One region of the Mesorhizobium sp. B2-2-3 genome, then DNA from elsewhere that is predicted to be linked to it. Evidence: predicted binding sites of a transcription regulator. Region 1 holds the regulator's gene; each other region holds the start of a gene.
What was found. The regulator LexA, encoded in region 1, represses DNA repair genes until DNA is damaged. The targets are predictions, from matches to a motif close to TGTTCNNNNTGTGTTCNG.
Positions count from the first base shown of each region.

Region 1 (9,926 bases):
CTTCGACAATGTCGTAATGATGTCGGTCCGGCTCGACCACCGCGCTCGTGACGGCACCAAGCCCTGTCCAGATATTGGCCAGCAAGGCGTTCTGGCGCAAGAACTCGGACCGCTCGCCGCCTCCGGCCCAGCACGTGACGCGAGCGCCATCCATGGGCCGCAGCAGCGCCGGGCTTTCCGTCAGCGCCTCGGCTTCATCGATTTTCAGCGCCGCGTTCATGCCGGTGCGCATAAGCGGACGCAGGTCATGCAGGCCCGAAATCGAAACGACGTGGCGTACGCGCCTTGCCACGCCGGCCGCCAGGGGCGTTGATGTCGTCGCCATGCGGCTGGCGAGATGGCCGCCGGCCGAATGCCCGGTCAGCATAAGCGGTCCCCCGACCATCGCCGCCGCCTTGCCGATCGCCGCGCCGATCTCGTGGGAGATGCCGGCGATGCGTATGGCGGGGCAGAGCGTATAGGACGGCATCGCCACGGCAAAGCCGCTGTCAACCGAGCCCTTGGCGAGATGCGACCAGCTATCCTTGTCGGACTCCAGCCAGTAGCCGCCATGGATGAACACGACGAGCCCCTTGGGTGCCCCGGCGGGAAGGAAGAGATCGAGCCGGTTGCGCGGCCTGTCGCCATAGGCGATGTCGAGCTGAGTCTTGCCCTTTGCCGCAAGCGCATCGCGAAATGCCTGCGCCGGTTCGACCCATGCAGCTGGCCAGCGATCGCTGCCGGCGATGTTGGCGCCGTTGGCGTAGGCATTGTCCCAATCGGCAATGCGATGTTCGAGCATCGGCACCCTCCCCCGGACGGCATCGTTTCAGCCGATAGCAATGGCGATCGACAGCGGCAACGTCAATGCTCCGGGGGCAAAACATTTTAGGCTTGAAACAAATTTCGACTGGTGCAATCCTGTGCCTTGTTCAGCGATGGGCGTGAGGCAGACAGGGGCAGCCGAAAATGCTTGGGCCATCAGCGCATATCGACACGTTCACGCGCGATAACCTGCCGCCGCCGGATCAATGGCCGGACTTCCTGCTCGACGGCTTCGACTATCCCGAACGGCTCAATGCCGGCGTCGAACTGACCGACAGGCTGGTCGAGAAAGGGTTGGGCGACCACACCGCGCTGATCGGCAACGGCCGCCGCCGCACCTACAAGGAATTATCCGACTGGACGAACAGGCTGGCGCATGCGCTGGTCGAGAATTACGGCGTCAAGCCAGGCAACCGGGTGCTGATCCGCTCGGCCAACAACCCCGCAATGGTGGCCTGCTGGCTGGCCGCCACCAAGGTCGGCGCCGTCGTGGTCAACACGATGCCGATGCTGCGCGCCGGCGAACTCGCCAAGATCGTCGACAAGGCCGAAATCACCACAGCGCTGTGCGACACCAGGCTGATGGACGAGATGACCGCCTGCGCCAAGGACAGCGCGTTCCTCAAGCAGGTCATCGGCTTCGACGGCACCGCCAACCACGACGCCGAACTCGATCGCGCCGCCCTCGACAAGCCCGTGACGTTTACCGCGGTGCAGACCGGGCGTGACGACGTCGCCCTGCTCGGCTTCACCTCAGGCACGACAGGCGTGCCGAAGGCGACGATGCATTTTCACCGCGACCTCCTGATCATCGCCGACGCCTACGCCCGCGAGATCCTGCAGGTGACGCCTGACGACATCTTCGTCGGCTCGCCGCCCCTGGCCTTCACCTTTGGCCTTGGCGGGCTCGCCATCTTCCCGCTGCGTTTCGGCGCCGCGGCGACGCTGCTGGAACAGGCAACGCCGCCCAACATGGTCCACATCATCGAAACCTACAAAGCGACGATCTCCTTCACCGCGCCCACCGCCTATCGCGCAATGCTCAAGGCCATGGACGAAGGGGCCGATTTATCGTCGCTGCGCGTCGCCGTTTCGGCCGGCGAAACCTTGCCGGCGCCGGTGTTCGAGGAATGGACTGAGAAAACCGGAAAGCCGATCCTTGACGGCATCGGCGCCACGGAAATGCTGCATATTTTCATCTCCAACCGCTTCGATGACATGAAGCCTGCCTCCACCGGCAAGGCCGTTGGCGGCTATCAGGCGCGCGTCGTCGACGACGAAATGCGCGAAGTGCCGCGCGGCACCGCGGGCAGGCTCGCGGTGCGGGGACCGACCGGCTGCCGCTACATGGCCGATGCCAGGCAGAGCGACTATGTCCGCGACGGGTGGAACCTCACCGGCGACACGTTCTGGCAGGACGAGGACGGTTTTTTCCACTTCGCAGCGCGCTCCGACGACATGATCGTCAGTGCCGGCTACAACATCGCCGGCCCAGAGGTCGAAGCGGCGCTGCTGGCGCATGCCGATGTCGCCGAATGCGCGGTGGTCGGCGCCGAGGATGCCGAGCGCGGCCAGATCGTCGAGGCTCATGTGGTGCTCGTGCAAGGCGTGGCGCCAGACGCAATGACCGTCAAGCGTCTGCAGGATCACGTCAAGGCCACGATCGCGCCCTACAAATATCCGCGCTCGGTAAAATTCATCGCCGCTTTGCCCAAGACGCAGACCGGCAAGATCCAGCGCTTCCGGCTGCGCGCGGAGAAGATCAATTGAGCAAGCCCTACGACCCGTCCGCCGAGGGCGCGGAAATGTCGTTCAAGGAGCGCATGTCCTACAGCGACTATCTGCATCTGGAAAAGGTGCTCGAGGCGCAGGAGCCGCTTTCGTCAGCCCATGACGAGATGCTGTTCATCATCCAGCACCAGACATCGGAACTCTGGATGAAGCTCGCGCTGCACGAAATCGGCGCCGCAATCCGCTCCATCCGCGCCGACCGTCTCGAACCGAGCTTCAAGATGCTTTCGCGCGTCGCCCGCATCTTCGAGCAGCTCAACAATGCCTGGGACGTGCTGCGCACGATGACGCCCAGCGAATACACCGAGTTCCGCGACGCGCTTGGCCAGTCCTCGGGCTTCCAGTCGTGGCAGTACCGTGCCATCGAGTTCATGGCCGGCAACCGCAATCTCGCAATGCTCGGACCGCACAAGCACCGGCCGGACCTCAGCGAGAAACTGGAGGCGATCCTGGCGCAACCGTCGCTCTACGACGAGGCGCTGCTGCTGCTCGCCCGTAACGGCTTCGACATCGGTGCCGACGCAAGGCGTACGGACTGGCGCGAAACGCGGACCGAGAACGAAGAGGTCCTTGTCGCCTGGCAGATCATCTACCGCGACCCGCAGCGCTACTGGATGTTCTACGAACTCGCCGAGAAGCTGGTCGATTTCGAGGATTATTTCCGCCGTTGGCGCTTCAACCACGTCACCACGGTCGAGCGCATCATCGGTATGAAGCGCGGCACCGGCGGCACATCGGGCGCGTCCTACCTGAAGAAGATGCTGGAGGTGGAGTTGTTCCCGGAGCTGTGGAAGGTCCGCACCCGGCTCTGACGTAGCTTTGCCGACTGCATATCGTTATCCCGAACCCACTGCGCTTTTCTGAGCGACAGGCTCTTAAGTCACCGCCGCCTTGACGGCGAAACGCGCCTCCTGCCACGCGTCCGTGCGCAAAATGTCTTCCAGCACCTCGACAGCCTGCCAGACATCGACATAGCCGACATAAAGCGGCGTAAAGCCGAAGCGAATCGTGGATGGCGCGCGGAAATCGCCGATCACGCCGCGCTCGATCAAGGCCCGCATCACCTGATAGCCATGCGGGTGGAGGAACGACACCTGGCTGCCGCGCTCATTGCCGTCGCGCGGGCCTTCGAGTTCGAGGCCGTAGGCGCCGCATTTTGCCTCGACGAGCTGGATGAACAGATCGGTCAATGCGATGCTCTTCCTGCGCACCTCTGCCATGTCGACGTCGTTCCAGACATCGAGGGCCCCTTTGAGCGCGCGCATCGACAGCACAGGCTGCGTGCCGCAGAGAAACCGGCGGATGCCTGTGCCGGCAGCAAAACCCTGTTCGAAGGCGAAAGGCCGCGCATGGCCCCACCAGCCGCTGAGCGGCTGGCGGACATCGCCATGGTGGCGCTCGGCCGCGTAGATGAAGGCCGGGGCACCTGGGCCTCCATTGAGATATTTGTAGGTGCAGCCGACGGCGAAATCGGCGTTCGAACGGTCGAGCTCGACCGGCAAGGCGCCGGCGGTATGGCAGAGATCCCAGACGATCAGCGCGCCGGCATCATGTGCCGTCCGCGTCAGCGCGGCCATGTCGCGCAACTGCCCGGATTTGTAGTTGACGTGGTTGACCAGGATGACCGCGACCCGCTCGTCGATCAGTTCTTCTATGGTCGGCGCATCGACACCCTCGAGCCGCAGCACCGTGCCCGGCCGCGTCGAGGCAACGCCTTCGGCCATATAGAGATCGGTCGGAAAGCTGTCCCCCTCGGCGACGATGACTGACCTGTCCGGCCGCATCCCGAGTGCCGCATGCAGCACCTTGTAGATGTTGATCGAGGTGGTATCGCAGACCACCGTCTGGCCGGCGGCGGCCCCGATCAGGCGCCCGAGTTGGTCGCCGAGTTCGACCGGCATGTCGAACCAGCCGGCGGTGTTCCAGGCGCGGATGAGATCCTGCGCCCACTCCTGCGTGGCGGCCTTCTGCAGCTCGCCGAACACGGCGGGCGAAGCGGCGCCCAGCGAATTGCCGTCGAGATAGATCACCCCCTGGGGCAAGGTGAAGCGGTCACGCATGGCACGCAGCGGATCCGCGGTGTCCATTGCCTTGATCGCTGCGAGATCGGGAATTTTGCTCATGGTCGCGATGTTCCTCGGTGAGAAGAGCGCCCTGGAAACGGGCCGGCTGTTTTGCCGCCCGGGCAAGGGCTGGCCGCATAGAGGCGCAAGAACAGGGTGAACGCCCGGTGCGATCTTTGCTCGATTTCCGCCCGAGGCAGTTCCTCGAGCACCCCAACGATCCGGCGAACCTGGAGATCGCCGATCAAAAGACTGATGTAGATGTCGGCGGCTTCGGCAGGATCGTCACAGGCGATCAGGCCGGCCCGACTTGCGGTTCGAAGCAGGTCGCCAACAAGCGGCATTATGGTATTGCGGCCGAATTGCGCGATCGATTGGCCAAGCGTGCCTGTATCGTTGACGTCGCCGGCCGCGGCGCGATTGAGCGCCACCGCCTTGTCGCCCGTCACGAGGGTCAGCAGGACTGGCCCGAGCAAGTTCAGGGTTTCGAGCGGATCGCGCGCCTGGTGAAGGGCGTCCTCCAGCAGCTTCCTTGCCTCTCCCGCATTGGCTTCGATCAAGGATCGAAACAGGGTCTGCTTGTTGCCGTACCAGTTGTAGAGGGTTTCGTTCGAGGCCGATGCCCGCTTGGCGATAGCAAGCAGGGAGGCGCTCTTGTAGCCGGTTTCCCGGAGCACCGCATAGGCGGCCTCCTCTATCCGTTCGCGTCGCGCGGCCTGCTTCGGCGTGATCATTGGTGTTCCTCTTCGAAAACCGTACATTATTATACGGTTTCGTCAAGCGAACGGGAAGCAAGGAGCGAGCGAACGCAGCCCATCGCGACCAGTGGTGGTGTCTGGCCGTTTTCCGGCGGAAGTTGGCATTTTGGTTTCGTTTCGTTCACGAGCCGCAGGGGTTTCTAATCCGCCCAAACGCACCCCGCACCTGCCGGTCACCCAGCTTGCAGGCTTGTGCCAAGAGTGGAGACCGGTCGGGCCACAGGCCATTAACCAAAATAGTTTCAAAGGGCCCGGGAGCGCATTGACGACGGACCGCGCTGGCAGGATGCTGGCTGCGGGAGGGCATTTCGTTTCCGTCGCCTTAAGAAATTCATTAAACTTTAAATGGTTGCGGAACACAACTGGAACAGATAGTGTTTGTTCTGGGTTTGTTTTCTGATTCTGGTTCCAGACCCTTCGTGCAATGCCTTTGGGGGCCGCCATGCTCACGCGCAAGCAACATGAACTCTTGATGTTCATCCATGAACGGCTGAAGGAAAGCGGCATTCCGCCGTCCTTCGACGAGATGAAGGAAGCGCTGGACCTCGCCTCCAAGTCGGGAATTCATCGGCTGATCACGGCGTTGGAGGAGCGCGGCTTCATTCGCCGCCTGCCCAACCGGGCGCGCGCGCTGGAGGTGCTGCGCCTGCCGGACTCGATCGCGCCGGGTCTTAACGCGGCAAAGAAGTTCTCCCCGAGCGTCATCCAGGGCAGCCTCGGACAGGGCAGCAGCCCTAGCCGGCAGATCAAGCCGGCGACGTCTTCGCGTCTGCCCGCTGTCGGCAATGACGACGATGCGGTTTCAGCGGTGTCGATCCCGGTCATGGGTCGCATCGCAGCGGGTGTGCCGATCGACGCCATCCAGCATCAGACGCATTCCATTTCAGTGCCGCCTGACATGATCATGGGCGGCGAACACTATGCGCTGGAGGTCAAGGGCGATTCGATGATCGAGGCCGGCATTTTCGACGGCGACACGGTCATCATCCGCAATGCCGACACCGCAAGTCCCGGCGAGATCATCGTGGCCCTGGTGGACGAGGAGGAAGCAACGCTTAAGCGCTTCCGCCGAAAGGGTGCTTCGATTGCGCTCGAGGCTGCCAATCCGGCCTATGAAACACGTATTTTCGGACCGGACAGGGTCAAGGTGCAGGGCAAGCTGGTCGGCCTGATCAGGCGCTACTGAGCGGGGTCGGCGGTGGGCTTTTCGGGTTTACGGTAAGGCGGCAGTCCCCTTGCCTCGCGTGAGAATTTTCGCTGTTCGTGCCAAGGCCGATATGGCCTGTCGACGGCAAAGCTGACCCGTGCCGGTGCCGTCGCCGATTGCCGGTCGAAGAAGACGGCGGCACTTCCCTTACGAGCGAGCTGCCGCTTGGTGATGACGAGAACCAGCGGATTGTGGCAGGGGTCGTAGCCCGCGGGGTCGTTGATGACGATCAGATCCGCATAGGAGCAGGCCCTCCAGGCGTCCTTGCGATCCTCCACCTGCGCGATGATCGCCCCCGAGGTATGCCGGGCCATGCACAGGCCCGTGAAGCAATAGAAAGGCGCTCCCGCCGGAAGTTGCGCGGGATCGAAGATGTCGAACTGTCGGTCTCCGCTGTCGAACAGTTCCGGCGCAACGATGGTTTCGGACTTCAGCGCGCGTTTCCAATTATCGACGGTGAATTCGTTCGGGCGCGCCCGGTTGATCGCGAGCTCGCCGCCGCCGATCGGCAACGCCACCAGGCGGGCATCCTCCGAAATCAGCACGTCCGGCGTGCGCGTGTCCGAGACGGTCAACAGGCCGGCGAGCGCGAAGGGAAGTGCCGCCAGCCGCAGCCATGTCGTGGCCATCGTCGCGATGACCAGGGCGATCGCCACCAGAAGGACGGATTGCTGCGAAATCAACCCGACCGCGTCGACCGGCGAGCGTTGCGAGATCCATCCTGATATGGCGATCATCGCGGCCAGTCCCTTGCCCATCAGATAAAGGGATGGTCCATCGAACCCGAACGGCATCAGCAGCGCGCTGGCAACCGCAAGGAACATCACGACAGAAACGATCGGCATGACGGCAAGATTGGCGAACAGGCTGAGCGGCGACACGCGCTGGAAATGCCAGATGGCGAAAAGCGCCGTGGCGCTTCCCGCGATAATCGAGGTCATCGCCAGCCCACCTGTCGCCAGCAGCAATTTTCGCGTCAGCAGGCCAGGCAAGGTCCGTTGCGGCGGCGGGGTCCGCGCTTTGTCGGCTTTGCGATCCGACCAGCCGGCATAGGCGCCGACCAGGGCCGCGGTGGCGGCGAACGACATCTGGAAGCTCGGCCCTACCACCTCGTGCGGCGACACCACGATGACGGCGATCGCCGAAATAGCCAGATTGCGCATGGTGAGTGCCGCCCGATCGAACAGAACGGCGATCAGCATCACCGCCAGCATGATGAAGCTGCGTTCGGCGGCGACAACGACGCCCGAAATGACGAGGTAGGCGGCGATCGAGAAAAGTGCCGCCGCGGCCGCGTATTTCTTGACCGGCCGACGGGAGGAAAAGTTCGGAAACAGCGCGAAGCCGCCACGCAGCAGACCCATGACGGTGCCGGCGACCAGCGCCATGTGCAGCCCGGAAATTGAGATGATGTGGTAGATGCCGGTGCGTCGCATCGCTTCATTGATCTCGTCGGGAATCCCGGCGCGAACACCCACGATCAGCGCCGCGGCGATCTCGCCCTCGGCGCCGCCGATGCTGCCCCTGATATGGTCGGCAATGCTTTCGCGAGCACTCTCGATGGCGGCTGAGAGGGCGGCCCACAACGGCCTGTCATCGGCTGAGACGATTTTGGGGTTGCCGAGAAAGAAGCCGCTGGCGCCTATGCCGGCGAAGTAGCTGTCGAAGGAAAAGTCGTAGCTGTCCGGCCGCACCGGCCCGGTCGGCGGCAACAGCCTGGCATAGCCGGTCACGAGGGAGCCGGCCGTCACTTCAGCCGGCACCTTGCGCGCCGAAAGGCGAACGCGCTCGGGCGCGTAGCGTAGTTTCGGCCGCGCGGTCGATGTCACATCGATGGTCAGCCGGATGCGCCCGGTCTCCATCTGGTCGACCGAAACGACGCGGCCGGTGATTTGCGTGGAGATTTCCGAGCCCAGCATCCGCGTTCCCGCTCGCCACGTCTCGACTTTGCCGGCGAGCATGCCGAGCGCGCACAACAGCGCCGCCATGAAGCACAGATGCGTTTTCGGCCATGAGCGTGAAACGAGCGCGCACAGCGACATCAGGATCGCGACCGCGACAGGCTTGGCAAAGCCCGGCTCCGCCGCCAGCGAAAAATACGCAATCGATCCGCACGCCAGGAACACCGGGACGAGCAGGAAGGCTATGCCCCGATCGAGTTCGAGCTCGGACGCTCTGGCCACGCCGTTGCGCAGACGAGGCCATGAAGCACGGCCGAACTCACGGCGCAGACGCACAGCCGCGCCGGCTGCGGGAATGCCGGGCGGCGTGGAAACATCCGCCGGCGGCGACTTGCCCGGCTGCTGTAGGGGCGGCAACGCCAGCGGCAATGAGGCGGGCGCGGGCATGGCAAAAAGGGAGCGTTCGCTGACGCCGGCAACGACGTCCTCGCCTTCCTCCGCGCCCCGGCCCGCTCCAGCCATCGGGTCTGCCCCTTGCGCCCTCGACACCCTATGCTACATGAACGCGCGACGCGCGAAAGTGCGTGTGATCCGCACCCCGCTCCAGACGTTTCCCGAGAGTTGTATGTCCGACAAGGTTGTCACCCGTTTTGCCCCCTCGCCCACCGGCTACCTGCACATCGGCGGCGCGCGTACGGCGCTCTTCAACTGGCTCTACGCCAAGCACACCGGCGGTACGATGCTGCTGCGCATCGAGGACACCGACCGCGAGCGCTCCACCGATGCGGCGACAGCAGCCATTCTCGAAGGACTGACTTGGCTCGGCCTCACCTGGGACGGCGACGCCGTCTCGCAGTTCGAGCGCGCGCCGCGCCATCGCGAGGTGGCCGAGGAGCTGGTGCGCATGGGCAAGGCTTACTACAGCTACGAGACCCCTGCCGAGCTTGAGGCAATGCGCGACGCGGCGCGGGCCAAGGGCTTGCCGCCGCGCTATGACGGAAGCTGGCGTGACCGCGACCCTTCGCAGGCGCCTCCTGGCGTCAAGGGCGCGATCCGCATCAAGGCGCCGACCAAAGGCGAGACGGTGGTGCATGACCGTGTCCAGGGCGACGTGCGCTTTCCCAACAAGGATCTGGACGACTTCATCATCCTGCGCTCGGACGGCAATCCGACCTACATGCATGCCGTCGTCGTTGACGACCACGACATGGGCGTCACCCACATCATCCGTGGCGACGACCACCTGACCAATGCCGCCCGCCAGACCGTGATCTACAACGCCATGGGCTGGGATGTGCCTTCAATGTCGCACATACCGCTGATCCACGGCGCCGACGGCGCCAAGCTGTCGAAGCGGCACGGCGCGCTGGGCGTGGAGGCCTACCGCGCCATGGGCTACCTG
Region 1 is NZ_VFWC01000006.1:163,897-173,822, reverse strand. It holds gene FJ951_RS13230 (alpha/beta hydrolase) at 1-781, opposite strand, end outside; gene FJ951_RS13225 (AMP-binding protein) at 949-2,574, shown strand; gene kynA (tryptophan 2,3-dioxygenase) at 2,571-3,407, shown strand; gene kynU (kynureninase) at 3,471-4,718, opposite strand; gene FJ951_RS13210 (TetR/AcrR family transcriptional regulator C-terminal domain-containing protein) at 4,715-5,392, opposite strand; gene lexA (transcriptional repressor LexA) at 5,859-6,602, shown strand; gene FJ951_RS13200 (ComEC/Rec2 family competence protein) at 6,596-9,046, opposite strand; gene gltX (glutamate--tRNA ligase) at 9,150-9,926, shown strand, end outside.

Region 2 (9,926 bases), on a different contig from region 1:
CTGCGGCTGTTATCAGGCGAGGTTTTTTTGCTTGGCGAGGTTGCTGTCATTCGTATCGCATAAATCAGCGCTCTACGGCGCCCCCCTCTGTCCTGCCGGACATCTCCCCACGAGGGGGAGATTGGCAATTTCGGCGTCCCACTCATTCCTGCAACGTCGTAGATTGGCGAAGGCGGTTGTGACAGCCAATCTCCCCCCAAGTGGGGGAGATGTCCGGCAGGACAGAGGGGGGCGCCGTAGGGTACTTACCTCCGCACCGTTCCGGAAATTGAATTTGAAAGCAAGCATCGGAGTGAGGAACGGAAAGCACGCGGCTAAGGTTCAGGCCCACAGAAGGAGTGAAGCAATGAACCTCACGCAAACCCACACGCCGGCGATAGCTGCCGGCGGGGCCGCCCTCGACACCATCACCTACGCCGTCGCCCAATCCGCCATCGGCAAAATCCTCGCCGCGCGCGGTTCCCTCGGCGTCTGCGCCATCCTGATCGGCTCCGACGCCGAGGCGCTGGCGCAGGACCTCGCCAGCCGCTTTCCCGGCAAGATGCTGGTCAAGAACGAGACCGCCTTGCATGACGATCTCGCAGCGATGGCATGTTTCATCGAAACGCCCGCCGCCGGCCTGGACCTGCCGCTCGACATCAGCCACGGCACGCCGTTCCAGCAAAAGGTTTGGGGCGAGCTTCGCAGCATCCGCCGCGGCGCAACCATCACCTACGCCGCCCTTGCCCAGCGTCTCGGCCAATCGAACGGCGCCCGCGCCGTGGCGACGGCCTGCGCCGCTAACGCGATCGCGCTCGGCATTCCCTGCCACCGCGTCGTCCGCGCCGACGGCACGCCCTCCGGCTACCGCTGGGGCACTGAGCGCAAGCACGCTTTGCTGGACAAAGAGGCCGCGATATGACCGCCCATGCCAAGGTTGCGGCATCGGTGGTGAAAGCCGCCGAGGAACGCGTTGCCGCTTACGACTGGCCAGCCCTAGCCGCCGAACTCGACGGCTTCGGCTGTGCGGTGATGGAAAAGCTGCTCACGCCGCAGGAGTGCCGACAACTCGCCGGGCTCTATCCGCATGAAGAACATTTCCGCAGCCATATCCACATGGCCAGGCACGGCTTCGGCAAGGGCGAATACCGCTATTTCCGCTACCCCTTGCCAGACCTGATCGGCGGGCTGCGCACGGCGCTCTATCCCAGGCTCGCCGAGGTCGCCAACCGGTGGAACGAACGCATGGGCATCGCCACGCGCTATCCCGAAACGCATGCCGCCTTTCTCAAGCAGTGCCACGCCGCCGGCCAGGTCAGGCCGACGCCACTTCTGCTGCAATATGTGCCCGGCGACTTCAACTGCCTGCACCAGGACCTCTATGGCGACCTCGCTTTTCCGGTGCAGGTGGCGGTTCTGCTTTCAGAACCCGGCGAGGATTTCACCGGCGGCGAGTTCGCCCTGACCGAACAGCGGCCGCGCATGCAGAGCCGGGTGGAAGTGGTGCCCTTGCGCCAGGGCGATGCCGTCTCCTTCGCCGTCCACAATCGGCCGGTGCAGGGCACCAAGGGCAATTACCGCGTCAATCTGCGCCACGGCGTCAGCCGCCTGCGCTCGGGCATGCGGCACACGGTGGGCATCATTTTTCATGATGCGAAGTGAATTGGTGAGGCCAAGGTGTTGACCAAGAGTACATCGAGGCGCGTGTTCCCTTCGCCCCTGGGGCTAAGGCACAACCGCGCTTGGTGCTGCATCGCCGACTGCCATGCCCAAGCTCAACGGCAGGCATGATATCAGTGCAATGCCTTTCGATTAGCCGGCCGGCGCGTAGCGGCTCACCACCATGCCGCTCGCATAGGATTTCGAGCCGAGCAGCCGCAGCCTGCCGAACCCGCCTTGGTCGAAGATGCGGCGGCCGGCGCCCAGCACGGCCGGGTTGATGAACAGCTGGAACTCGTCGACCAGCCTGGCCGCGATCAGCGCCGAGGCGAAGCCGGCGCCGCCGAACACCGCGATGTCGCCGCCCTCACCCCTCTTCAGCAAGTCGACCTCCCGCGGCAGGTCGCCGCTGACCACTGTCGTGCCCTCCCATCGCGAGGCCTTGAGCCTGTCGCTCGGCACCACCTTCCTCGCCTCGACGATGCGCTGGGCGAAAGCATAGAACGGGTCGCGCGGATATCTCTTCGCCGCATTGCCCCAATGGGTGAGGTAGCCTTCCTCGGCCATCTTGCGGCTCAAGAGGATGGTATCGATGCCGGCGAAGACGGCGTTGAAGTCCCGCTTCAGCTCCTCGTCCCAGGCGCTGTCGTCGCCCCATTCCCAGAGCTGCCAGCGATGATCCCCGGCGGCGCCGACAAAACCGTCGACCGACATCTGCATCTGGAGGATCAGCTTTTTCATTATGGTTCTCCCAGTCAAGGGCCGAGCGGCTCGTTTTACCCGTCCGGCCGGCACGGTTGCCGATGGTTTACATTTGGAACTATTGACCTGAGATGAAAATGATGTCAATAGTAAAGCGATTTAAAAATGGAACCATACACATGTCGACACGGGACCGGTCTGGCTGCCCCATCAACCTGTCGCTCGAACTGCTCGGCGACCGCTGGACGCTGCTCATCATCCGCGACCTAGTCTTCGCCGGAAAAAAGCACTTTCGCGAATTCCTGCAATCCGATGAGGGCATTTCCTCGCGTACGCTGGCCGAGCGCCTCCAGACATTGCAGGACGAAGGCATCCTCACCCGCAGCGGTGATCCCTCGCATGGGCTGAAGGCGATCTATCGCCTGACCGAGGCCGGCATCGACCTTGTGCCCGTGCTGGCCACGCTCGGCGCCTGGGGCAGCAAGCACCGCAAGGCCGACGATGATCTGGCAAGGATCGCCGATAAGCTCGCTGCCGACGGCGAGCCGGCGCTGGAGCGCCTCAAGCAGGCGCTGCGGGCGGAGCATCTCGGTTGATGGATGTCGCCAAGGCGGCCTCGGGGACAACGACCCGCACAGGCAACGCGCGTTAGAAAGTGCGTCACGGCCCTCTGTTCGGAATAGCGCAAAAACAAGCGATTGGAACGGTTGCGTGATGCATTGCAGCACGCCGGCGACGAGCTATGGCGTGCGCAATATGTCGGCGCCCGCCTGCTCATCGAACAGCACGGCGCAGCCGCACTGCAGCGCGACTTCACTCAGCGCATTCGCGACTGTTTCGTCGGCCGAGACGAAATCGCCGGTCAGCACCCGCAATTCCTCCACGGCCTTGGCCATCGAAACCAGCCGCCCCGCGGCGCGGTCGGTCGAGCAGGCGTTGACGACGCAAACCAGATCGATCATTTCAAAGTTGCCCATGCCAGCCTCCGCACGCGGCGCCCTTCGGCCGTCAACGCGATTGTGAGCGACAATGTTCCGGCGGATCGCGACCTCGCTTGACAGCGAGCAATGTTTGTTCTCTTTATGTTCCATACTCTACAACGTCGCGAGGAACCGGGGATGGAGCCCACCATCCTGCATGCCGATCTCGACGCTTTCTACGCCTCGGTCGAGCAGCTTCTCGACCCCTCGCTGCGCGGCAAGCCGGTCGCGGTCGGCGGCGGCGTCGTGCTCGCCGCCTCCTACGAAGCCCGCGCCTTCGGCGTGCGCGGCGGCATGCCGGGGCGCAAGGCGCGCGAGCTCTGCCCGCAGTTGATTTTCGTCGGCGGAAATTTCCGCGACTACCAGCGGCTCGGCGACGCCGCGATGAAGGTGCTCGACGATTTCACGCCGCTGGTCGAGCGCATCTCCATCGACGAGGCCTTCGCCGATGTCGCCGGTTGCACGCATCTGTTCGGCCAGCCGCGGGAGATCGCCTCGACCATTCGCCGCCGCGTGCGAAGCGAACTCGGCCTGCCGATCTCGATCGGCGTGGCGCGCACCAAGCACCTGGCCAAGATCGCCTCGCAGGTGGCCAAGCCCGATGGGCTGGTGGTGGTCGAGCCCGGCACCGAGATCGCCTTCCTGCATGACCTGCCGGTCTCCCTGATGTGGGGCGTCGGCCCGGCGACCAGCGCGCGGCTGGCCGAGATCGGCGTCCAGACAATCGGCGAACTGGCCAGGACGCACAGCGGCGCGCTGGCGCGGCTGCTCGGCCCTGCCGCCGGCGAAAAGCTTGCCGCCTTGTCGTGGAACCGCGATCCGCGCAAATTGGAAACACGTCGCCGCGCCCATTCGGCCGGTGCCCAGTCGGCGCTTGGCCGCAAGCCGGCACTGGAATGCGTCTACATCCCCGTCCTGCTGCATCTGGCCGACCGGGTCGCCAGCCGGCTGCGCGCCAAGGCGCGCCCCGGCCGCACGGTGACGGTGCGCGTGCGCTTCGCCGACCTCAGCGCCGTCACCCGCTCGATCACGCTCGACCAGCCGATCTCGGCGACGGTGATGCTGGCCGAGATCGCGACAGACCTGGTGCGGGGCGTGCTTGCCGATCATCCGCATGACAGGACGATTTCGCTGCTGGCGATCTCGGTCTCGCATCTGGAGGAAAGTGCCGAATTGCAGCTCGAACTGCCGCTCGGCCTCGCCGACGAAAAGCGCCGCCCCGGCACCAGGAAGGGCCTCGCACGCTTCGGCGCCGACCGCGCCATCGACAAGATCCGCGAGCGTTTCGGCAAACAGGCCGTCGGCTACGGCACCGTGGCGCTGGAGGCGGCCCGCTCGGTGCCCGACGAGTTCAGGGAATTGGCGCAGAAGGAATTGTAAGCGGGAATGGCTGTCTGCGCTTCCCGAATGGCGCACACCAGTTGGCTTCAGAGCCGCATCGTGCCGAAGACCCGATCCCAGAACAGCGACGTCACGCCGAAATTGACATTTTCGTCGACATGATGATGCAGCGCGTGGCGGCGCTTCAGCGTGTAGAGATAGCTCGGATGAGTGGGATGCCAGTGATGGATCACATGGTGGATGCTGACGTACCATAGGTAGCCCAGCATCAGCCCGCAGCTCGCCGCGCTGGCGACCGCGAAATCCGAGACCATCCATACGGGAAAGAACGCGACAAGCGCATGCACGCCGAGGCTGAGCCAGGTCGGCGTGCCCACCGGACTGCGCTCCTCGACATGATGGCGGGCGTGCAGATCCCTGATCCAGGGAATGTGGTGAAGGACGAAGCGGTGCATGACGTATTCGATCAGCGTCCACAGACACAGGCACGCCAGCGCCGTCGCCAGCCAGCCTGGCGCGCTCTCTTCGCCGGCCTCGATAAGCCCGGCCACAGCCAGCAGGGCGATCGCCAGGGGGTAAACCACGAAGTCGCTGTAGTATCCAATGAGACCGAGTTCCATCGGAGCAAGCCTTCAACGCCGAAGAAGCGACAGATTGCCGAATGCGCGGGCGGGGAGCAACGCGGATGCGCCTGACATAGCGTCGCAATCACCTCGCGCGAGGTCGGCGGCAACGATTTGGAAGCCAGTCAACCGGCTGTTGCCTTCGAAACCAGCCTCGCAACGGGCTTGAAAAATGGCGGAACACAGCGCGGTCCCGAATGGACGGCCAACTCTTGATCGCCGTCAACCGCGCGGCACCGTCGGGCGTGGCCGCGATGTCACATTGGATGGCACACCCTCACCCGAACCTTGCCGCCGTCCACGCCCCGTCAGCCGCGTTCGACTCCACCGCCGCGGCGACGAACTTCACGCCGCGCGCGCCGTCGACCACATCGGGCACCTGCGCCGCCCGGGCCGCATCGACGGCGGCGCCCGAACGATGCGCGCGGATGATGTCGGCGGCGTCGCGGTAGAAATTGGCGAAGGCCTCGATATAGCCTTCGGGATGAGCGGCCGGCATGCGCGACACGCGCCGGCTTTCCTGCGTCGAGCCATGGCCGCCGCGCACGAGCGTGCGGCTTTCCTCGCCATATCTGGAGAAGCGCAGTTCCTCGGGCCGCGTGCCCGACCATTCAAGCCCCGCCTTGTCGCCATAGATGCGCACGGAGAGATCATTATAGTGGCCGGGCGACGTCTGGCTGGCCAGGATCGTGCCGCGTGCCCCGCCCGCCCAGCGCACCAGCACATGCGCGTTGTCATCGAGCCGCCGTCCCGGCACGGCGGTGAACAGGTCGGCCGACACCGTCTCGGCCTCGCGGCCGCTGATGAAACTCGCCAGGTTGAAGGCATGCACGCCGATATCGGCCAGCACCGCCGACTGGCCCGCGCGCGCCGGGTCGGTGCGCCATTCCGCCTGTTTCTGGCCGTCGGCATCGATCGGCCTGGTCAGCCAGTCCTGGATATAGGCGCCGTGCACGGAGACGATGCGGCCGAGTTCGCCCGCCGCCACCATCTCGCGCGCCTGGCGCACCATGGCGTAGCCGGTGTTGTTGAGGGTGACGACGAAGCGGCGATTTTTCTCCCGCGTCAGCGCCACCAGGGCTTGCGCCTCGCCCAGCGTCGTCGACAGCGGCTTGTCGCAGATCACATCGATGCCGGCTTCCAGAAAGGCTGTCGCGACCGGCGCGTGCAGATAGTTGGGCGTGACGATAACGACCGCCTCGATGCCGTCCGGGCGCGCCGCCTCCGCCTTGGCCATCATGCGGTAATCGGCATAGCTGCGCTCCGGCGCGATGCCGATCTCGGCGGCCGAGGCGGCGGCATTCCCGGGGTCGGACGACAGCGCGCCGGCCACCAGCGCGATCTGGTCGTCGAGCCGCATGGCGAGGCGATGCACCGCGCCGATGAAGGCGCCCTGCCCGCCTCCCACCATGCCGACGCGCAAACGCTTGCCCGCCGATCCGTCCGATGTCGCATAGACCATGTTTGTCTCCTCCGATTTAAGGATGTCAAGCCAGCACCCACCGTCGAGTTCTGTAGCGCCCCCCTCTGTCCTGCCGGACATCTCCCCCACAGGTGGGGAGATTGGCAGCGTCGACCGCGACGCCTTTCATGCAACGCTGGCAATTTGGCGAAAGCCGGCGTGACATCCGATCTCCCCCCTTGTGGGGGAGATGTCCGGCAGGACAGAGGGGGGCGCCATAGGGTGCTATGTTGAATGCATCGAACTTCTTCGCTGCAGAACAGCTACCACCCTCGAACAGGATTTCCAATTTTCATATTGTAAAACGATCGTATCGCGCTAGCCTGAAATCATGAGCGGGGCGCGCAAATCATCCGGACGGTCCAGCGCCGACGAGGCGACGACCCGCAAGCGCGGGCGCTCGCTGGCGGCGCTCGGCTATATCAAGCCGCAGACTTACGAGGAGCTGCGCGCGGTGCTGTCGTCGGGCACGGTCCATTTTCCCAAGCGGCTGCGCCAGGTCGCGATCTTCCTGTGGCAGCATCCGAGCGACGTCGCGCTCGGCACCATCGCACAGGTCGCCGCGCAGGCAGGGGTGCAGCCTTCGACGCTGGTGCGCTTCGCCCAGATCTTCGGCTATGCCGGCTTTTCCGATTTCCAGGGCCTGTTCAAGGACCATGTCAAGGCGTCCTGGCCGGAAGGGCGCGGCCAGGAACGCACGCCGCGCGTATCCAATGCCGACCTGCATTTCCTGCGCGGCATGGTCGGCGCCTCGCAGGCCTCGCTCGGCCGCATCGAAACCGGCTTCGATATCGAGAGCTTCGAGAAAATGGTGGCGTTGCTTTCGGCCGCCGAGCTGATCTACGTCATCGGCTCCAAGCGCGCCTTTCCCGTCACCAGCTATCTCTCGCTGACCTTGTCGCAGCAAGGCGTGCGCAATGTGCTGGTCGACAATGTCGGCTCCACCGCGCTCGACCAGGTCGGCTGCATCGGCAGACGCGACGCGGTGCTGGCGGTCTCCTTCAGTCCCTACAATTCGATCACGCCCGACCTCGTCGCGGTCGCCCACGAGCGGCGCGCGCGGATCGTCACCATCACCGACAGCACTTTTTCTCCGCTGGTCAAGTTCTCGGACACCTGGCTGGAAGTTGTGGAACAGGACTTCGCAGGCTTCCGCTCGCTGGCGGCGTCGCTCGCCGTCGGCATGGCTTTGGTCCATGGTGTCGTGGCCCAACGGGCAGAATGATTGCGCGGTTGACTAACGGGAACTGACATTCCATATCTTCAGAAATAGAAACTTTGTTCCGGGAGGAGGAATGGAGCTTCAGCTCGACGGCAAGATGGTGCTGGTCACCGGCGCGACGCAAGGCATCGGCCGGGCAGTCGCCGAAACCTTGGCGCGTGCCGGCGCCGGCGGCCTGCTGGTCACCGGCCGCGACGGGACGCGCGGCGAGGCCGTTGCTGCGGAGCTCTCGCAAGCGGGCACGCCGGCACACTTCATCGCCGCCGAGCTTTCCGACCCGGCAGCCCCTGCCCTCCTGGCGCAAGCCTGCATCGACCGCTTCGGCCGTATCGACGGTCTCGTCAATGCCGCCGGCCTGACCGACCGGGCCTCCTTCCTCGATGCGACCCCCGACGACTGGGCCTCGCTGTTCGCCGTCAATGCCCGCGCCCCTTTCTTCCTCGTGCAGGCGGCGATTGCCGACATGCGGAAGCGGGGCCAGGGCGGCGCGATCGTCAACATCCTGTCGATCAATGCCCATTGCGGTTCGCCCGAGCTCGCCGTCTATTCCGCCACCAAGGGCGCGCTGGCGACGCTGACCAGGAACGCCGCCAACGCCCACCGCTTCGACCGCATCCGCGTCAACGGCATCAATGTCGGCTGGACCGATACGCCCGCCGAGCGCGTCATGCAGGCCGAGACGCTCGGCCACGGCGCCGGCTGGCTCGATGCCGCCAACGCCGCGCAGCCCTTCGGCCGGCTGTTCTCGGCGGAGGACGTGGCCAGGCTCGCCGTCTTCCTTCTCTCCGACGCCGCGGGACCGATGACCGGCTCGCTGATCGACCAGGAACAGTGGGTGATCGGAGCCAACCGGTGAGCAGAGCCGCGCACGAGACGCTCGGTCCGGCCTTGCTCGGCCGCCTGACGGCGACGGTGCAAAGGCCCGGCTATGACCGTGCCTTGCTCCAGGCAGGCATGGCGCATCTCGGCGTCGGCGCCTTCCACCGCTGCCACCAGGCCGAATACACCGACGACCTCCTGGCGCGGAGCTTCGGCCGCTGGGGCGTGGTCGGCATCAACATCCGTCCGCCGGCGCTCGCCGATACGCTCGGCCCTCAGGACGGGCTCTACACCAGGCTCATCCGCCAGGATTCCCATGTCGAGGCCCGCGTCATCGGCAGCATCGTGCGCATTGTCGATAGCCAGGCGAGCGCTATGCCCGCGCTCGAAGTGCTCTCCTCCCCGGACATCGAATTCGTGACGCTGACCGTTACCGAAAAGGGCTATTGTCATATTCCGGCCAGCGGCGCGCTCGACCTCGACCATCCCGACATCGTCCACGATCTCGCAAACCCGCTGACGCCGCGCAGCGTGCCCGGCATTCTGGCGCGGGCGCTGGAGCAACGCATGGCCACGCACGGCCGGCCGCTGACGCTGCTCTCCTGCGACAACATCCCGGCGAACGGCACCATCCTGGAAAATGTCGTGCGGACTTTTGCCGAACGGCGCGGCAACGGCCTTGCCGGCTGGATCGCGGCCAATGCCGCCTTCCCCAGCGCCATGGTCGACCGCATCGTGCCGGCGAGCACGCAGGCCGATCTCGACGGTGTGGAGCAGCTTTTCGGCTACCGCGATGGAGCCGTCGTTGCCGGCGAGCCGTTCCGGCAATGGGTGATCGAGCAGAAATTCGCCGGCCGCGTGCCGCGCTGGGACCTGGTGGGGGCAACCTTCGTCGACGACGTCACGCCGTTCGAGCATCTCAAGATGCGTGTGCTGAACGGCGCTCAGACGACGCTCAGCTATCTCGGCGTGCTGGCCGGCCTTGAACACACTTTCGATGCGATGGCGGACCCGCTGCTGTCGGCCTTCGTGCGCCGCATGCTCGTCGAGGAGACGCTGCCAACGTTGAAGCCGGTGCCCGGCATGGACCCATCAGCCTATGTCGAGCAGAGCCTTGGCCGTCTGCAGAATACCGCGAT
Region 2 is NZ_VFWC01000008.1:143,110-153,035, forward strand. It holds gene FJ951_RS16610 (hypothetical protein) at 1-63, shown strand, start outside; gene FJ951_RS16620 (methylated-DNA--[protein]-cysteine S-methyltransferase) at 347-901, shown strand; gene FJ951_RS16625 (2OG-Fe(II) oxygenase) at 898-1,641, shown strand; gene FJ951_RS16630 (dihydrofolate reductase family protein) at 1,792-2,379, opposite strand; gene FJ951_RS16635 (helix-turn-helix domain-containing protein) at 2,520-2,936, shown strand; gene FJ951_RS16640 (hypothetical protein) at 3,081-3,317, opposite strand; gene dinB (DNA polymerase IV) at 3,459-4,700, shown strand; gene FJ951_RS16650 (sterol desaturase family protein) at 4,748-5,281, opposite strand; gene FJ951_RS16655 (Gfo/Idh/MocA family oxidoreductase) at 5,562-6,746, opposite strand; gene FJ951_RS16660 (MurR/RpiR family transcriptional regulator) at 7,078-7,971, shown strand; gene FJ951_RS16665 (SDR family oxidoreductase) at 8,042-8,824, shown strand; gene FJ951_RS16670 (mannitol dehydrogenase family protein) at 8,821-9,926, shown strand, end outside.
Region 2: a site for LexA is predicted at 3,413-3,430, ahead of dinB (DNA polymerase IV). Genes of this name have one in related genera too.

Region 3 (9,926 bases), on a different contig from region 1:
ATGGAGCTGCAGAAGCGTTCCGAGCATGACGTCTTTGCCGGACCTTCGACGCGCTACTGCCCTGCAGGCGTCTACGAATGGGTCGACAAGGACGGCAATGCCGCTGCCGATCCGGCGGCCAAGGACGTGCGCTTCGTCATCAACGCGCAGAACTGCGTCCACTGCAAGACCTGCGACATCAAGGATCCGAACCAGAATATCGACTGGGTGCCGCCGCAAGGTGGTGAAGGCCCGGTCTATCAGAACATGTGAGCCGTGCCGGGCTAACGAAGAACATGCGAGCGGCGGCGGATTTGTCTGTCGCCGTTGACCGCCTGCCTCGATCAAGCCCGTTGAAGCCTTCCGCCGAGTGTGGTCTGCTCGGCTCCGACAAAGGAGGCGGACATGCGCCTGACCAGCCCGACGATGCTCGCCATGGCCTTCATGCTGCTTTGCGCATCAGCCGCGTCGGCGGGCACAAAGCTCACCGTTCACATCCGCACCTATGATGTCGCTGGAAATACCGGAGCCGCCCTTGTCGAGGCGATGGACCGGCTGGGACCCAAGCACGGCTATATGGCGCGTGCCATCGCCGAAACCGGTTACGCCGTGCATTGGGATCTCGATATCGTCCGGAAGGATGGTGCCTGCCATCTGCGGCAGGCCAACGGGACGCTCAACCTGACCTACACTTTCCCGCGGCTCTCGTCGGCAAGCCCTATCCTGCGCAAGCGTTGGGACCGTTTCATGATCGGCGTTCGCAAGCACGAGCAGACGCATGGCGGTATCGCGAGGCGGATGATGCGGGCCACCGAGACCGCGCTTGCCGGCCTGCGGCGCCCGGACAACTGGTTCTGCACCGGCACGCACCTCGAGGCGCGGCGCCGAATCAAGACCATCTATGTCGAATACGAAGCCAGGCAGAACGCTTTCGATGCGCGCGAGCATCGCGGCGGCGGGCCTGTCGAGCACCTTGTCGAAGCGTTGACCAAACCCTGAGAATGCCGAAGCATCAACCGCGCGGATTGTTTTGAAGGTCGCTCGCCGCGAGCGCGCTCTCATGCTCGTCATGGGGCAGCCTGTCGTCGGGGCGAAGCGAGAACTCCACGAGTACGGGAAGATGGTCGGAGCCGGTATCTTCCAGTCGCGTTGACGACAGAATGGTCACGCCGCCCTTGCTGAACGCCTGGTCGATCGGGAGGCCTGCATAGCGGCGCAGGAAGTCGGGCAGCTTCCGGTGAATCCAGGTCGACCCGGCCGACGGCATGACGGTCAGTCCGCCGAGAGCGGCGACGCGCCGCACCGCGGCGCTCCATGGCACCGCGTTGCAATCGCCGGCCATGATGGCGGTTTGGCCGAGCGATGAAAGCTGCTCCGAGAGTTCGCCGATCTGCCGATACTGCTCCCGGGGCCACGGCCAGCTGAGGTGGATGGCGGCGACGTCGGCGCTCCTGCCGCCGAAATCGATGGTCGCAATGGCCATTGCGCCCCGGAGCTCGCAATGTGGCGCGGTTCCGGCGACAAAGGGTCGCCGCGAGAGCAGCGCGACGCCGAATACGCCGTTGGGATAAGGACAGAGGATCCGGTATGGATAGGCGCTGGCGATGTAGCCAAGCTCCGTCGCCCACATCGCCGACACCTCGTCCAGGGTGATGACGTCGGGATTGGTCCGGCCGATCAGTGACAGCACTTTCTTCGGCGTTGGGTTGTCGTAGCGCAAATTCATCTGCAGCAGGCTGTAGACTACCTGGTCGGTCTGGTCGGTGGATTTGGCGACCGCCTGAACCGGCCACGGCCGAGGCAAGGCGGCCGAAGCGGTCGCAAGAGCGGCCACGGCAAAAACCAGAGCCGCGGCCGCTTGCAGGCGAAACGATGTCGCCAGCAGCGGCAGCGCGCAAACTGCCATCAGCACGGCGAGGTGGATGCGGAAATGCGAAAAGGAATCGAGCGCCGGGTGCAAGGCGCCGAAGAAGCCGGCCACCAGCGCGACCGAGAGCGTCATCATCACGATGAATACCAGTGAGGCCGCCATGTCTCGACTGCGTTTCATCGGATCAGATCTGCATGAGTTGCCAGCGATGGTCCTCGCCCGGTTATCGGCAAAAATGCGGCTCAATCAAGATAGCGAATTGCGGGCAAGATGGCGAATCGCCGGCAAGACGGCGAATAGCTCTGGCGGCGCGCAGATCGGCTACTGGAAGGCCGTTTCCGAAAAACTTCTGAGCTTGCGCGAATGCAGCCGCTCCATCGGCATTTCCGAAAGCTTTTCCATCGCCCTGATGCCGATGGTGAGGTGCTGCGCCACCTGCCGCTTGTAGAATTCGGTCGCCATGCCGGGCAGCTTCAACTCGCCATGCAGCGGCTTGTCGGAGACACACAAGAGCGTGCCGTAAGGCACGCGGAAGCGGAAGCCATTGGCCGCGATCGTTGCCGATTCCATGTCAAGTGCGATCGCCCTCGACTGCGAAAGCCGCTGCACCGGTCCGCGCTGGTCGCGCAGTTCCCAGTTGCGGTTGTCGATGGTGGCGACAGTGCCGGTGCGCATGATGCGCTTGAGATCGTACCCAGACAGGCCGGTGACTTCTGCAACCGCTTCCTGCAATGCCACCTGGATTTCGGCCAATGGCGGGATCGGCACCCAGACCGGCAGGTCGTCGTCCAGCACGTGATCCTCGCGCACGTAGGCATGCGCCAGCACATAATCGCCCAGCGCCTGCGTATTGCGCAGACCCGCGCAGTGGCCGAGCATCACCCAGGCATGAGGCCTTAGCACAGCGATATGATCGGTGATCGTCTTGGCGTTGGAGGGTCCGACACCGATATTGACCATGGTAATGCCGCCATGGTTTGGCTTCTTCAAGTGGTAGGCCGGCATCTGCGGCAGGCGCTGTGGCGCCATCCCTTCGCTCGGGGCGCTCTGCCCGGCTTTGGTGACCACGTTGCCCGGTTCGATGAATTCGGCATATCCGCCGCCGCCACTCTCCATCAGGTCACGGGCGCGCGCCACGAACTCGTCGATATAGAACTGATAGTTGGTGAACAGCACGAAATTCTGGAAATGCTGCGGCGTGGTCGCGGTATAGTGCGACAGGCGGTGGAGCGAATAGTCGATCCGCTGCGCGGTGAAGGGCGCCAGCGGCCTTGGTTCTCCGAACGCCACTTCGAACGTGCCGTTGGCGATCTGGTCATCTGTACCGTCGAGATCTGGCACGTCGAACAGGTCTCGGATCGGCCGCTGGATACGCTCGGCCGCCGTTCCGTCGACATGGGTGCCTTCGAGAAAGGCGAAATGCAGCGGGATCGGCGTTGTCGATTCCGAGACCGTGACCGCGACCCCGTGGTTGCGCATGATCAGACGCAATTGCTCGACCAGATAGCTTTCGAACAGGCTCGGCTGGGTGATGGTGGTGGAAAAATGCCCCGGCGTCGGCATGTGGCCATAGGCTTGGCGTGAATCGATCTGGGTGAACGAGTTCGTTGTGACGCCGATCTCCGGGTAGAAGGCGCGGTAGCGCTTGCTGCTGTCGCCGCCGGCGGCAAGCGCCGCGAAGGAGTCGCGCAGGAACTTGGTGTTGCGGTCATAAAGGGCTTGCAGCGCCGCGACCGCCTTTTCGGCGGTGTCAAAGCTTTGCCGGCCAAAAGGCTCGGGCATGACGACAGATTCGATGGCTTGGGGGTAGATTCGCTTTTCCATGGCTCAATATAGAGATTTGGATAGGCGGTTGGGAGGGGTGTCCCGATCGAAGGCGCAATTTATCCGCGCTGCAGGCTGACCAGCAGCACGAAACCGACGCCGGATTTCTTCAGTGCTGGCGCGTCGATCGTGGACCCGGCATCGGTACGCATCATCGGCACGGCCAGGACCGGTGCGGCAAGAAACGCCAGGATGAGCGCCGCCCGCGGCAGAAGCCGAACGGTTTTGAAGAGATTGGCGGCGATGCGGTTCATGGTCTTTGCTTTTCTTTCGAGGTCTTGTGGTTGGTCAGGTCTTTGGTTTCTGTCTCAGGGGCGAAGGGTGGTCGGGCAGGCGAGGCGGCAGGTTCTGGAACTGGCCTCGTCCCAGGAACGGGCCGAACGGCCCGCTTCGGCGACGAGGATGGCGAAGAACATTCCAAACAGGCTCACCAGCAGGCAGACGATGGTGAAGCGGCGGGCGAGCATTGGTCGTGTCTCCTTCAATACGCAGGAGAATGCCCGGGCACGACTGAACCGGCTCTGATGCCGACGTTCATCTGCCGTTCAAATCGGTTGATGGGCTTTGAGGCGGCGCTGGCCATAAGGAGCATGGCTGCCGGCACAGCATGCCAGGATCATGAAACGAAAACGGGGCCTGCCGGCCCCGTTTTCATGTCGCAAGGATGGGGTCGATCAGAGCTTGTGCCAGGTCTGGCTCTTGCAGATCAGCCCGCCGAGCACGCAACCGCTCATTTTCAGCGAGGTGCCCGACAGTGTCGCCTTGCCGGAGTAGGTCTTGTCGTTTGCCGGGTCGGTTATGCTGCCGGTGTATTTGTTGTCGCCGGACGCCTTGAGCGAACCGATGGTCTTGCCGGCATATTTGCCAGACTTCAGCGTGATGGAAAATGAACCCGAGCCCCCGATGGCCGCGGTATCGCCGGCCTGCGTCTTCCAGTTTCCCTCGATCGGATCGGCCCAGGCCACACCGGTCAGGATCAAAGTGGCCGCCAGGGCCAGGCTTGCTTTTCGAAACATCTTTCCTCCCTTGGATACCCGGCAGGAGGCTCCGCCTCGCCGGTCTGCCGCTTACGCAAACGTAAGCTAATCCAGCTCCCTGCAAAACAAAAGCGGTGCCGCAGCGGAAGCTTTGGCAATTCAGAAGCGCCGACGGAAGCAATGTCGGCAGGGAAATGAATGCATGCATGCGCGGCGTTTGTTTCGCGTGGTTAGCGGAGTGTTGATTCCGCTGGCGAAAATTTTCGTCAAATTTGGCGCTATCCGGCTGAATCGCTGGCTTTGTATCCTTAACGAATTTCCACGTTTACCTATTGTTTTAGCTTTGTTTTCCTCAAATTAAGCACGCCATTTAACGACGGATTCAAGCCTGCGCGGCATTCTCGAAAGCATCGAAAGAGCGGCCCGGACAGACAAACGGAGGCAGCTCTCGGGAGCCAGACAGGGCCGGAAGAGAGGATTGAAAAATGGCACGTTTTGAAATGCTTGAAGCAGGCTTCGGCGCCATGGGGGCAACTGCCCAGGCCGACATTCTTTTCGAACTGGGGATGATGTATGCGACGGGCCGCGATTGCGAGACCGATGTCGTCGCCGCCCACAAATGGTTCAACATCGCCGCGATCAAGGGTTCGGCCCGCGCTGCGGAATTGCGTTCGGAACTGTCGGCTGCGATGTCGAAGGTCGAGATCGCCAAGGCGCTGCGCGAAGCCCGCGAATGGATGACGATGCACTGAATTTAGAGATAAGGCAGGGCGGCCTTCTGGTCCGCCAGGCAAGGACAAGGCCGCGGTAAGACGGCCACGCGACAAGACCAAGAACGCGGCACGCCCGACAGGGCCAGCGGCGCGGCGGCCATGATCCGGTTTTCGGAACGATCAGGGCCAGCAGGAAGACAGGGAAGGCGAGTTGGGTTCGAGTGCGGGGGCGCTTGAGAAACAGCTCGACAGGCAAAGCCGCGACCGGCCGGAACAAGGCCGGCGCGGCTTTTGCTTTTTTGCTCCAGAGATGCTCCGCAGGCCTAATCGAGCGCCGCCAATGCGCCTAGACAGGCCACACGAAGGATGAAATTGTCCGGCCTCTCTGGAAGAAGCGTGGCCGGGGCGGCCGCGCGTGAGTGGAGGAGTCATACCGCAATGAAAAAATTAAGTATTTTGAACGCGGCCATTTTCGGCCTGATGATGAGCGCGCCGGTCGCCTATGCCGACGACATCACCTTTTCAGTGGTCGGTCCGATGACCGGACAGCTCGCCACCATTGGCGATCAGTTCAAGCAGGGCGCGCAGGCTGCCGCCGACGCGATCAATGCCGCCGGCGGTGTCGACGGTCGCCAGATCAAGCTCGATATCGAGGATGACCAGTGCGACCCGAAGCAGGCGGTTTCGGTCGCCAACCGTATCGTCGCCAATGGCGTCAAGTTCATCGACGGCCACGCTTGCTCGGGTTCGAGCATTCCGGCTTCCGCCGTCTATGCCGAAGCCGGTGCCCTGATGATGAGCCCGGCCTCCTCGAACCCGGTGCTGACCGACGCCGCAGCGAAGGCCGGCTGGCCGACGATCATGCGCCTCTATACGCGTGACGATGCGCAGGGTGCCTTCATCGGCCCCTGGATCGCGAAGAAGTATGCCGGCAAGAACGTCGTCATCCTGCATGACAAGAGTGCCTACGGTCAGGGCGTTGCCGATGCGGTCAAGGCCACGATGAATGCCGGCGGCCTGAAGGAAGTGGACTATGAAGGCATCAATGCCGGCGAAAAGGACTATTCGGCGCTCGTCACCAAGCTCAAGGACCTCAAGGCCGACGTTGTCTATTTCGGCGGTTACCACCCGGAGGCTGGCCTGATCCTGCGCCAGTCGGCGGAACAGGGCATCAAGTTCCAGCTGATCATGCCGGATTCGATAGCCTCGCCGGAATTCTGGCAGGTTGCCGGCCCGGCCGGCGAAGGGACCATGTTCGTCTTCCCGTCGGATCCTCAGGCAAAGCCGGAAGCCAAGGCAGCCGTCGAGAAGATCAAAGCCGGCGGTTTCGTGCCGGAAGGCTTCACGCTATTCTCCTACGCCACGATCCAGGCCTTTGCGGAAGGCATCAAGCGTGCCGGCAGCGATGATCCGGCCAAGGTCGCCGAGGCGCTGAAGAACGGGCAGCCAATCAGCACGGTTGTCGGCAATGTCACCTTCGACGAGAAGGGCGACCTCAAGAACGCCAGCTACGACATCAACCAGTGGCACGACGGCAAGTATGCGCCGATCCAGCCGTAATCGCTGCCTATATCGATGAAATGGCCGGGCTCGTCCCGGCCATTTCATTTCTGCCTGTGTGTCTTGCCATGGACATATAACGGCGGTCGACATTCTACGGCGCCTCTCTCTCTGTCCGGCAGGACAGGGACGCTTGGCATCCGGCAGCGAGGCTGTCAGCCTTGCATATCCTCGAACCGCACCAGCACGGTGCCGTCGGTAACCTGTGCGCCCTCGGTGGCGATCTCGGCGATCACGCCATCATGCGGCGCGGCGATGGTATGCTCCATCTTCATCGCCTCGAGGATAAGCAGCGGTTGCCCCTTCATCACCGTATCGCCCTTTGTCGCCCGCACAAGCTTGACCAGTCCCGGCATCGGCGCGCGCAAACTGCCTGACGCCGCCGCCGCATCATCGCCTCTGGCCAACGGGTCCGGCACCGCGAACGTATAGCCGACCGCGCCTTCGAATATCGTGATGTGGCCTGGCCAGCGGGCGAGGCGAGGAATGGCGCGAAGGTCATGCGAATTGGCGCTGTCATAGGGTGCATGGAGCGTCACCTGGGAACGCCGGTCTGGTCGTACCGAAACCCTTGCCAGAATATCGTCCTCGCCAAACTTCAGCCGGATCTGTCGTGCCATGCCATGGAAATGCGTGTAGCCGGCAAGCGACGACCATGGATCGTCCGATGGCGGCAGCGCGCCCGCCCCGGAGGCCGCAATGGCCGCGGCCGCGACCGTTTCGCCGCTCGGCGGCGCAATCTCGGTCAGCGCCTGCTGTTGCCGGCTTATCAGGCCGGTATCGACATCGCCCGCCGAAAAGTCCGGATCGGTCACCAGTGCGGCGAGGAAGGCGGTATTGACGATCGAACCGGCGACTTCGGTTCGCGCAAGCGCCGCGCCGAGTGCCTCCAGCGCAGCCGGCCTGTCCCTGCCATGCACCACCAGCTTGGCGATCATCGGATCATAATAGGGAGAAATGGCGTCGCCGGCCCGCACCCCGGTTTCGACACGCATGGCGGCCCCTTGGGGAACCGTGTCGGGAAATTTCAGATGATGCAGTGTGCCGGTCGCAGGCAGAAACTCCCTTGCGGCATCCTCGGCATAGAGGCGCGCCTCGAAGGCGTGGCCGGCTAGCTTTATCTCGCCTTGCGTTTTCGGCAGCTTCTCGCCGGATGCGACCCGCAACTGCCATTCTACCAGATCAGTGCCGGTGACCATCTCGGTGACCGGGTGCTCGACCTGCAACCTCGTGTTCATCTCCATGAACCAGAAGCGGTCAGGCGTCAGGCCTTGCGAGGCATCGACGATGAATTCGATGGTGCCGGCACCGCAGTAGCTGATCGCCTTGGTGGCCTTCACCGCCGCCTCGGTCATCGCCTTGCGTAACGCCTCCGTCATGCCGGGGGCGGGGGCTTCCTCGATAACCTTCTGGTGGCGTCGCTGCGCCGAGCAGTCGCGTTCGAACAGATGGACGGCATTGCCGAAATTGTCGCCGAAAACCTGCACCTCGATGTGGCGCGGTTTGTCGATATATTTTTCCACCAGTACACGGTCGTCGCCAAAAACGGATTTCGCCTCGCGTCGTGCGCTCGACAGCGCTTCGGAAAACTCGTCGGGGTGCTCGACCCGGCGCATGCCCTTGCCACCGCCGCCGGCCCGCGCCTTGATCAGCACGGGGTAGCCGATTTCGCGTGCCTTGGAGGCCAGGACCACGATCTCCTGTGCCTCGCCATGGTAGCCCGGCACGACGGGCACGCCGGCCTTTTCCATCAGCCGTTTGGCGGCATCCTTCAGCCCCATGGCGCGGATAGAGGCCGCCGACGGGCCGATGAAGGTGAGCCCCGCGGCCGCCACCTGGTCGACGAAATCAGGATTTTCCGACAGGAAGCCATAGCCGGGATGAACGGCTTGCGAGCCTGTCGCCAAGGCGGCCGCGACGATCTTGTCGCCGCGCAGATAGCTGTCGCTGACAGGCGAGGTACCGATATGTACCGCCTCGTCGGCCATCTCGACATGCAGGGATTTCGCATCGGCATCGGAATAGACGGCAACCGTGCGCACCCCCATCCTGCGCGCCGTGCGGATCACCCGGCATGCGATCTCGCCTCGGTTGGCGATCAGGATCTTTGTGAACATGAAACCTCCGTAGACTGCGTTCGCCTCGAGGAAGCAACGGCCTCACGGTATAGTTCGGCCATTTGTTCGTCGAAGCAGCAGAAGATGACGGTCTGCGGCGTCGTATTTCCGCTCAAGAAGCTATTTACGGCGCCGACTGCAATTGCTGCCGCCTCATCCCTCGGATAGCGGTAGATGCCCGTCGAGATCGCCGGAAAGGCGACCGAGCGGCATTCCTTCTCGGCGGCGATTTCGAGCGAACGCCGATAGCAGGAGGCGAGCAACTCCGCCTCGCCCTTGCCGCCGCCCTGCCAGACTGGACCGACCGTATGGATGACGTAGCGGGCCGGCAGCCGATAGCCCTTGGTCAACTTTGCATCGCCGGTCTTGCAGCCGTTGAGCGTGCGGCATTCGGCGAGGAGTTCCGGCCCCGCCGCCCGGTGAATGGCGCCGTCGACCCCGCCGCCGCCGAGCAGCGAGGAATTGGCCGCGTTGACAATGGCGTCGACATCCAACTTGGTGATGTCGCCGACGTTAATGCGGATCCTGTCCTGCACCTCGCCCATTTCACATCCTGAACACGCCGAAGCGCGTTTCCTCGATCTCCGCGTTGAGCGCGGCCGAGAGGCTGAGCGCCAGCACCTCGCGCGTCTTGGCCGGATCGATGATGCCGTCGTCCCATAGCCTTGCGGAGGAATAGAGCGGGTGGCCTTCATGCTCGTATTTCATCAGGATCGGCTTCCTGAACTTCGCTTCTTCCTCAGCGCTCCATTCGCCGCCCTTGCGCTCGATACCCTCGCGCTTGACCATGGCCAGCACCGTCGCCGCCTGCTCGCCGCCCATCACCGAAATGCGGGCGTTCGGCCACATCCACAGGAAGCGGGGCGAGTAGGCGCGCCCGCACATG
Region 3 is NZ_VFWC01000018.1:74,319-84,244, forward strand. It holds gene FJ951_RS26045 (electron transfer flavoprotein-ubiquinone oxidoreductase) at 1-252, shown strand, start outside; gene FJ951_RS26050 (DUF922 domain-containing protein) at 385-978, shown strand; gene FJ951_RS26055 (endonuclease/exonuclease/phosphatase family protein) at 992-2,029, opposite strand; gene FJ951_RS26060 (AMP nucleosidase) at 2,171-3,631, opposite strand; gene FJ951_RS26065 (hypothetical protein) at 3,733-3,927, opposite strand; gene FJ951_RS28565 (hypothetical protein) at 3,982-4,140, opposite strand; gene FJ951_RS26070 (DUF2147 domain-containing protein) at 4,348-4,689, opposite strand; gene FJ951_RS26075 (sel1 repeat family protein) at 5,136-5,402, shown strand; gene FJ951_RS26080 (branched-chain amino acid ABC transporter substrate-binding protein) at 5,802-6,923, shown strand; gene FJ951_RS26085 (acetyl/propionyl/methylcrotonyl-CoA carboxylase subunit alpha) at 7,079-9,040, opposite strand; gene FJ951_RS26090 (O-acetyl-ADP-ribose deacetylase) at 9,022-9,585, opposite strand; gene FJ951_RS26095 (carboxyl transferase domain-containing protein) at 9,587-9,926, opposite strand, start outside.
Region 3: a site for LexA is predicted at 4,984-5,001, ahead of FJ951_RS26075 (sel1 repeat family protein). Genes of this name have one in related genera too.